2 regions of the Mesorhizobium sp. M0954 genome follow, and region 1 is predicted to be linked to the other one. Evidence: predicted binding sites of a transcription regulator. Region 1 holds the regulator's gene; the other holds the start of a gene.
The links. Region 1 encodes LexA, which represses DNA repair genes until DNA is damaged. Its sites were predicted from a motif close to TGTTCNNNNTGTGTTCNG; they were not measured.

Region 1 (4,429 bases):
TCGAGCGTGAGCCCGTAAGTGCCGCACTTTGCCTCGACAAGCTCGATGAACAGATCCGCCAGCGCGATGCTCTTCTTGCGCACCGCCGTCATGTCGACATCGTTCCAGATGTCGAGCGCGCCCTTCAGCGTGCGCATCGACAGGACCGGCTGCGTGCCGCACAGAAACCGGCGGATGCCGGTGCCGGCCGCATAGCCTGGCTCGAAGGCGAAGGGCCGTGCATGGCCCCACCAGCCGGTGAGCGGCTGCTGGATGTCGGAAAGATGCCGCTCAGCCGCATAGATGAAGGCAGGCGCGCCGGGGCCGCCATTCAGATATTTGTAGGTGCAGCCAACGGCAAAATCGGCGTTTGCCTTGTCGAGCTCGACTGGCATCGCGCCGGCGGTGTGGCAGAGATCCCAGACGATCATCGCCCCGGCTTCCTGAGCCCTGCGCGTCAGCGCCGGCATGTCGCGCAGTTCGCCCGACTTATAGTTGACGTGGTTGACCAGCACCACGGCGGTGCGTTCGTCGATCAGATCTTCGATGGTCGGCGCGTCGACCCCCGAGAGGCGCAGCAGCGTATCTTTTCGCGTCGAAACCACACCCTCGGCCATGTAGAGGTCCGTCGGAAAACTATCGCCCTCGGCGACGATGACCTGCCGCTCCGGTCGCATGGCCATGGCGGCGTGCAGCAGCTTGTAGATGTTGACCGATGTCGTGTCGCAGACCACTGTCTGGCCGGCCGCGGCACCGATCAGGCGCCCGAGCTGGTCGCCAAGTTCAAGCGGCATGTTGAACCAGCCGGCCGTGTTCCATGCGCGGATGAGATCATGCGACCATTCTTCGGTCGCGGCCTTGTGCAGTTCATCGAAAGCGGTACGTGAAGCAGCTCCTAGCGAATTGCCGTCGAGATAGATCACTCCTTGCGGCAACACAAAGCGGTCGCGCATCGCGCGCAGCGGATCCGCGGCATCCATCGCCTTTATGGCCACGAGATCGGGAATTCCTGTCATGATTTGTCTGCTCCCCCAAGATCCAACGCAACGCCGGACACGCATCGACTGTTCTTCCATTACCTGGTTGCGCGCAGCAAGGCTCCACCGGCGAGAAGCAGCCTGACCAGGCGGTGGAAACTGGGACTTAACCCGAGGTTGGCGTTTTGAGTTCGTTTCGTTCACGGTGCATCGACCAAACCGCACAGTCGATAAGGGTTCAATTCCGTGCCTTTTACCGACCGACGGCCGATGCCAGCGCCGCCTTCTAGGAGGCCAGAAGGGCGCAAACGAAAGCAGAATCAAGGCGATGAGGCTCGCGGCGGTGAAAATGCGGTACGCCGGTAGGGGACGTCGTTTGTTTCCCGAGCCTTAACGCATTCATTAAACTTTAAACAGTTGCGGAACACAACTGGAACAGATAGTGTTTGTTCTGGGTTTGTTTTTCTGATTCTGTTGGGGGTCGCTATGCTGACACGCAAACAACACGAACTGCTTATGTTCATCCACGAAAGGTTGAAGGAAAGCGGTATCCCGCCTTCATTCGACGAGATGAAGGAAGCGCTCGACCTGGCTTCCAAATCCGGAATCCACCGGCTGATTACGGCGCTGGAGGAGCGCGGCTTCATTCGCCGTTTGCCCAACCGGGCCCGTGCGCTGGAGGTGCTACGCCTGCCTGACTCGATCGCCCCCGGCCTCAATGCGGCACGCAAGTTCTCGCCGAGTGTCATCCAGGGCAGTCTTGGGCAAGGCGCCCCTCGGCAAGGCAAGCCGACATCGTCGCGCGTGCCCGCAGCCGGAAATGACGACGATGTCGTCGCCGCCGTTTCGATCCCGGTGATGGGCCGCATCGCTGCCGGTGTGCCGATCGACGCCATCCAGCACCAGACGCATTCGATTTCGGTGCCGCCGGATATGATCATGGGCGGCGAGCATTATGCGCTTGAGGTCAAAGGCGATTCGATGATCGAGGCCGGCATTTTCGACGGCGACACGGTGATCATCCGCAATGCCGATACGGCGAGCCCCGGTGAGATCGTGGTGGCACTGGTCGACGAGGAGGAAGCGACGCTGAAGCGGTTCCGCCGCAAGGGCGCCTCGATCGCCCTGGAAGCCGCCAATCCGGCCTACGAGACGCGCATCTTCGGACCAGACAGGGTCAAGGTGCAGGGCAAGCTCGTCGGACTGATCCGCCGCTACTGAGCTCCGCCCTTGGCGCCGGCTTTGGGGTTGTCGGCCCGGCGGTATGGCGGCAGGCCCCGTGCCGCGCGTGAAAATTTCCGCTGCACGTGCCAGGGCCGGTATGATTTTTCGACGGCGAAGCGGATCTCGGCGCGTGTTGCCGCTTGTGGATCGAAATAGACGGCGGCACTTCCCGCGCGCGCCAGTTGCCGTTTGGTGACGACGAGGACCAGCCGGTCGTAGTAGCAGGGGTTATGGGCGGTGGCGTCGTCGATGACGATCAAGCTGGCAAAGGCGCAGGCTGGCCGCGCAGTATCGCGGTCCTTGGCTTGCGCGATGATCGCGCCGGATGGATGCCTGGCAAGGCAGAGGCCGTCCGTGCAAATGAACGGCATGCCCGGCGGTAGGTCGGCCGGATCGGCAATGTCGAATTGCGGGTCGTTCTTTCCAGGTGTTTCCGGCGCGACGATAGCCTCTGATGTGAGCGCGCGTTTCCAGTTGTCGATGGTGAACTCATTCGGGCGTGCCCGGTTGACCGCGAGTTCACCGCTGCCGATCGGCAGCGCGACCAGCCGTGCGTCCTCCGAGACCAATACGTCGGGTATGCGTGTCTGCGTTGTCGTCAGCAAGCCGGCGAGCGCAAAAGGAAGTGCCGCCAGCCGCAACCACGTCGTCGCCATGCTGGCAATGACGAGGGCGATCGTCACCAGAAGGACGGATCTCAGCGAAATCAGCCCGACCGCATCGATCGGCGAGCGCTCCGAGATCCACCCGGACAGGGCGATCATCGCCGTCAGCCCCTTGCCCATGACATAGAGAAAAGGGCCATCCGCACCGAACGGCATCGCCAGCGCGCTGAGAACGGCGAAGGGCATGACGACCAGTGACACGATGGGCATGATGGCCAGATTGGCGAACAGGCTGAGCGGCGCCACGCGCTGGAAATGCCATATGGCGAAAAGCGCCGTGGCGCTCCCTGCAATGATCGAGGTCATCGCCAGACCGCACATGCCCAGCAGGACCTTTCGAGTGGCAAAGCGTAGCGGCGACTGCCGCGGCGGCGGCGTGGTGGCCCTGCCGGCGCGGTAATCGGACCAGCCTGCATAGGCGCCGACAAGGGCCGCCGTCGCGGCGAAGGACATCTGGAAACTCGGACCGACCACCTCGTGCGGCGACACCAGGATGACCGCGATGGCCGAGATCGCCAGGTTGCGCATGGTGAGCGCGGCCCGGTCGAACAGCACGGCGATAAGCATCACCGCCAGCATGATGAAGCTGCGTTCGGCCGCCACGACAATGCCGGAAAAGACGAGGTAGGCCGCAATCGAAAAAAGCGCGGCGGCCGCGGCATATTTCTTGACCGGCCGTCGCGATGAGAAATCGGGAAACAGCGCGAAGGCACCCCGCAGCAGCGCCATGATGGTGCCGGCGACCAACGCCATATGCAGCCCCGAGATGGAGATGATGTGGTAGATGCCGGTGCGCCGCATCGCTTCGTTGATCTCCTCGGGAATGCCGGCGCGCACGCCGACGATCAGCGCAGTAGCAATCTCGCCCTCGGCACCGCCGATGCGGCTGCGGATATGGTCGGCGATGGATTCACGCGCGTCTTCGATCGCGGAAGAAAGCTGCGCGGCAAGCGGCATGCTGTCCGACGACACGATTTTCGGATTGCCGAGAAAAAAGCCGCTGCCGCCGATACCGGCGAAATAGCTGTCGAAGGAGAAATCATAGCTGTCGGGCCGCACCGGGCCGGTCGGCGGCAGCAGCCGCACATAGCCGGTGATCTCGGAACCGGCGGTCAGCTCAGCCGGTATCTTCATCGCCGAAACGCGGACCCGTTCCGGCATGTAGCGCAGTGTCGGCCTGGCGGTTGAGATCACATCGATTGTCAGCCTGATGCGGCCGCTCGCCATGGACTCGTACGATACGACGCGACCCGTCAGCCGCGTCGAGATTTCGGAGCCGAGCATATGCGTTCCGACACGCCATGTTTCGAACTTGGCGGCAAGTACGCCAAGCGCGCAGAGCAGCGCCACCATGAAGCACAGGCGCGTCCTGGGCCATGACCGCGAGACGACGGCACAAAGGGTCGCGAGGAGCGCGATTGCGATCGGCTGTGGAAAGGCCGGCTCCACCGACAGCCCGAAATAAACGACCACCCCGCATGCGAGGAACACCGGCACCAGCAGGAAGGCGATGCCGCGGTCGAGTTCCAGACCGGCCGCTGTGGTTACGCTGTTGCGGATACGGGACGGTGACGGGAGGCGGAA
Region 2 (4,429 bases), on a different contig from region 1:
GATCCGGCCATCGTCAACGTCAATGGCGGCGCCATCGCCATCGGCCATCCGGTCGGCGCCTCGGGCGCCCGCATCTTCAACACGCTGGTCTACGAGATGCGCCGCAGAAGTGCCAAGAAAGGCCTTGCCACGCTGTGCATCGGCGGCGGCATGGGTGTTGCCATGTGCGTGGAAGCATTGTGATGAGATAAGCGATACGAATAGGATGCTGGCGCAAAGCGAGTAGGGAATAGGGGGCAAACCCCACCGCTTCAACGCTCAGTCATCTGCATTTCCCGGGAGGACATATGACAAAGGTTGCAATCGTCACAGGCGGGTCGCGCGGCATCGGCGCGGCGATATCGGTCGCCTTGAAAAGCGCCGGCTATTCGGTCGCCGCAAACTACGCCGGCAATGAAGAAGCGGCGGCAAAGTTCAAGGCCGCGACCGGCATCCCGGTCTATAAATGGTCGGTCGCCGACTACGAGGCCTGCGCCGCCGGCATCAAACAGATCGAAGCCGATCTCGGTCCCGTCTCGGTGCTGGTCAACAATGCCGGCATCACTCGCGACGCGATGTTCCACAAGATGACCCGCGAGCAATGGAAAGAGGTCCTCGACACCAACCTTTCCGGCGTCTTCAACATGACGCATCCATTGTGGGGCGGCATGCGCGACCGCAAGTTCGGTCGCATCATCACCATCTCCTCGATCAACGGCCAGAAAGGCCAGGTCGGCCAGGTCAATTATTCGGCCTCGAAGGCCGGCGATATCGGCTTCACCAAGGCACTGGCCCAGGAAGGCGCGCGCGCCGGCATCACCGTCAACGTCATTTGCCCCGGCTACATCGCCACCGAGATGGTCAAGGCAATGGACGAGAAGGTCCTCAACGAGCGCGTCATCCCGCACATCCCGGTCGGTCGTCTCGGCGAGCCGGAGGAGATCGCGCGCTGCGTCGTCTTCCTCGCTTCCGACGATGCCGGTTTCATCACCGGCTCGACCATATCAGCCAATGGCGGCCAGTACGTCGCCTGATCGTTTGTCTTTACGTTGAGACAGATCCGCGCTTGGACGAACGGGCCTGCAAAACGGCCCGTTTCTATAGCGGTCTTCCCGTTGCAAGATCTCGATGCAGCACGCTGCCCCAATCCGGCACGCAAAGGTTAACGGCAAACTCGCAGCTTGTGCAAAAGCCGCCCGGCAGCCTGTGGATTCTCGGTGGAAAAGCTGTCCACAACACAACATGTTGCGGTGAACAAACCAAGAAACTTCGGCTATCTCTGATTCGTCGCCGATTCGTTCCGGCTTTGAGCGGAACGTTAACGGCGAGAGCTGAAAACACCCTCGAAATGATTAAAGCGCGTTAGGAAACATCAATAATTTCACAACGTTGTGCGAAGCAGATTGGCCGGCCACGACCATTCGCCGGCAAAGGTTAACCGCAGTGCTCGCTTGGATGCCGCTTGCATAAATCGGGCCAGTTTCCGTGATTCAGCATGTGGTGAGGTACGCCGACAGAAAACCCAGATGTAGCCGTGAACAAACCCTGAATCAGCGCGAGTCAGTGATTCGTCGCTGATTCGTTCCAGACTCGTTCCAACTGTTAATCGGGAACAGATTTTCTGGCTTCGAACCAACCAATCGGCCTGCCCTCGGCATATTCCGCTTTCGCTTCGCGCCCGAAATCCCTATGTGTCGCCTGTCATACGCGGCCAATATGGGCGCGCTCCCGACAATGCGAGGCAGAGAGCCTTATTTCCAGGCCGATGAACATCCATCCGAAACACACTGAACCGCTGATCCTGTCGGGTCGAGACGTGACGGCCGTGCTCGGCCCGACCAACACCGGCAAGACCCATCTCGCCATCGAACGCATGGTGGCGCACGAAAGCGGCGTCATCGGCCTGCCGCTCAGGCTGCTTGCCCGCGAGGTCTATACGCGCGTCTGCGAGAAGGTCGGCGCCCATAAGGTTGCGCTCATCACCGGCGAGGAAAAGATCCAGCCGGCTGGCGCGAAATACTCGGTCTGCACCGTGGAAGCGATGCCGCGCGAGACCGACGCCGCCTTCGTTGCCATCGACGAGGTCCAGCTCGCCGGCGATCTCGAACGCGGACACATCTTCACCGATCGCATCCTGCATCTGCGCGGCCGCCAGGAGACGCTGCTGCTGGGCGCGGCCACCATGCACGGCATCCTGCAGCGCCTGCTGCGGGGCGTGTCGGTGGTGACCCGGCCACGCCTGTCGCACCTTGCCTATGCCGGCTCGAAGAAGCTGACCCGCCTGCCGCGGCGCACGGCGATCGTCGCCTTTTCGGCCGACGAGGTCTATGCCATCGCCGAGCTGATCCGCCGCCAGCAGGGCGGTGCCGCCGTCGTGCTCGGCGCACTCAGCCCGCGCACCCGCAACGCCCAGGTGGCGCTGTTCCAGTCGGGCGACGTCGACTACCTCGTCGCCACCGACGCCATCGGCATGGGCCTCAACCTCGACCTCGACCACGTCGCCTTCGCCCAGAATCGCAAATTCGACGGCTACCAGTACCGCAACCTGACGGCGGCCGAGCTCGGCCAGATTGCCGGCCGCGCTGGCCGGCATCTGCGCGACGGCACCTTCGGCGTCACCGGCCAGGTCGATCCGCTGGATGATGAACTGGTCAACAAAATCGAGGCGCATGATTTCGACCCGGTGAAAGTACTGCAGTGGCGCACCGCGCATTTCGATTTCGCCAACCTCGATGCGCTGAAGCGGTCGATTGAGACCAACGCCCCGGTCGAAGGCCTGACGCGCGCGCTGCCGGCAGTAGACGCACAGGCGCTCGAGCATCTGTCGCGCGACGAGGACGTCCGGGCACTCACCACCGATGCCAGGCGCGTGGCGCTGCTGTGGGAAGCCTGCGCGCTGCCCGACTACAGGAAGATCGCGCCGGCCCAGCACGCCGACTTGATTGCCTCCATTTACATGGACCTTGCCAGGCATGGCCATGTCGACGAGAACTACATGGCCGAGCAGGTGCGCCGTGCCGACACCACCGAAGGCGACATCGACACGTTATCGCACAGGATTGCCCAGATCCGCACATGGACCTTCGTTTCCAACCGGCCCGGCTGGCTGGCCGATCGGGCACACTGGCAGGAAAAGACGCGCGAAATCGAAGACAGATTGTCGGATGCGCTGCATGAGCGGTTGACGAAACGTTTTGTAGACCGCAGGACTTCCGTCCTCATGCGGCGCCTTAGAGAAAACACGATGCCTGAAGCCGAAATCAGCCCAACCGGAACCGTCCTCGTCGAAGGCCATCACGTCGGCGAGTTGCAAGGTTTCCGCTTCACCGCCGACCAGAGCGCCGGCGGCGAAGACGCCAAGGCGGTGCGGGCGGCGGCGCAGAAGGCGCTTGCCGCCGAGTTCGAGGCGCGGGCCGAGCGCTTCGGCGCCTCGGCCAATGGCGACATCGCGCTGGGTTCGGATGGCACGCTGCGCTGGATCGGCGCGCCGATCGGCACGCTGGTCGCCGGCGAAGACGCTTTGAAGCCGCGTCTGGTTCTGCTGGCCGACGAGCAACTCACCGGCCCGGCACGCGACAAGGTTGCGGCGCGCGCCGAGCGCTTCGTAAACTTCCAGATCGAATCCCTGCTGAAGCCGCTGGTCGACCTCAAGAATGCCGAGCAGATCACCGGCATCGGCCGCGGCATTGCTTTCCAGCTCGTCGAGCATTTCGGTCTCATCAACCGTCGCGACATCGCCGACGAGATGAAATCGCTCGACCAGGAAGGCCGCGCGGCGCTTCGCCGTCTCGGCGTGCGCTTCGGCGCCTACCATGTCTTCGTGCCGGCGCTGATCAAGCCGGCGCCGGCCGGGCTGATAACGCTGCTGTGGGCGCTGAGAAACGACGGCAAGGACAAGCCCGGTTTCGGCGATGTCGTTCACGCACTGGCCTCCGGCCGCACCTCGGTGGTCATCGATCCGACCTTCGACAAGACCTTCTACAAGCTTGCCGGCTACCGCAATCTTGGCCGGCGTGCTGTACGCGTCGATATTCTCGAACGGCTGGCCGACCTGATCCGGCCGGCGACCAACTGGAAGCCGGGCCTCGGCCCTCGCCCCGACGGCGCCTATGACGGCCAGTCCTTCATGGTGACGCCGCCGATGATGTCGATTCTCGGCGCCACCGCCGACGACATGGAAGAAATCCTGAAGGGACTCGGCTATCGCGCCGATGCCAAACCGGCGGCCGAGGTCAAGGCGCGGCTCGAAGCACAGGACAATGCCGCGCGTGAAGCTGCCGCTGCAAAGCAGGCGGCGGAAGAGACTGCGCGCGTCGAGCAGGCGAGGATGGCGGAAGCATCTGCCGCGGCAGAGCCGCCGGCGGAGGCTTCGGAACCTGTGTCGGATGCGGCTCCTGTTGCGGAGGCGGCGGCCGAAGCTGTGACCGAAGCGACGGCAGAGCCTGTCGCG

Region 2: a site for LexA is predicted at 1,560-1,577, ahead of NKH93_RS21715 (helicase-related protein). Genes of this name have one in related genera too.

The regions. Positions count from the first base shown of each region.
Region 1 covers NZ_JAMYNR010000012.1:185,031-189,459, reverse strand. Annotated here, with positions in the region: gene kynU (kynureninase) at 1-995, opposite strand, end outside; gene lexA (transcriptional repressor LexA) at 1,443-2,177, shown strand; gene NKH93_RS18620 (ComEC/Rec2 family competence protein) at 2,171-4,429, opposite strand, start outside.
Region 2 covers NZ_JAMYNR010000016.1:44,847-49,275, forward strand. Annotated here, with positions in the region: gene NKH93_RS21705 (acetyl-CoA C-acetyltransferase) at 1-183, shown strand, start outside; gene phbB (acetoacetyl-CoA reductase) at 288-1,013, shown strand; gene NKH93_RS21715 (helicase-related protein) at 1,745-4,429, shown strand, end outside.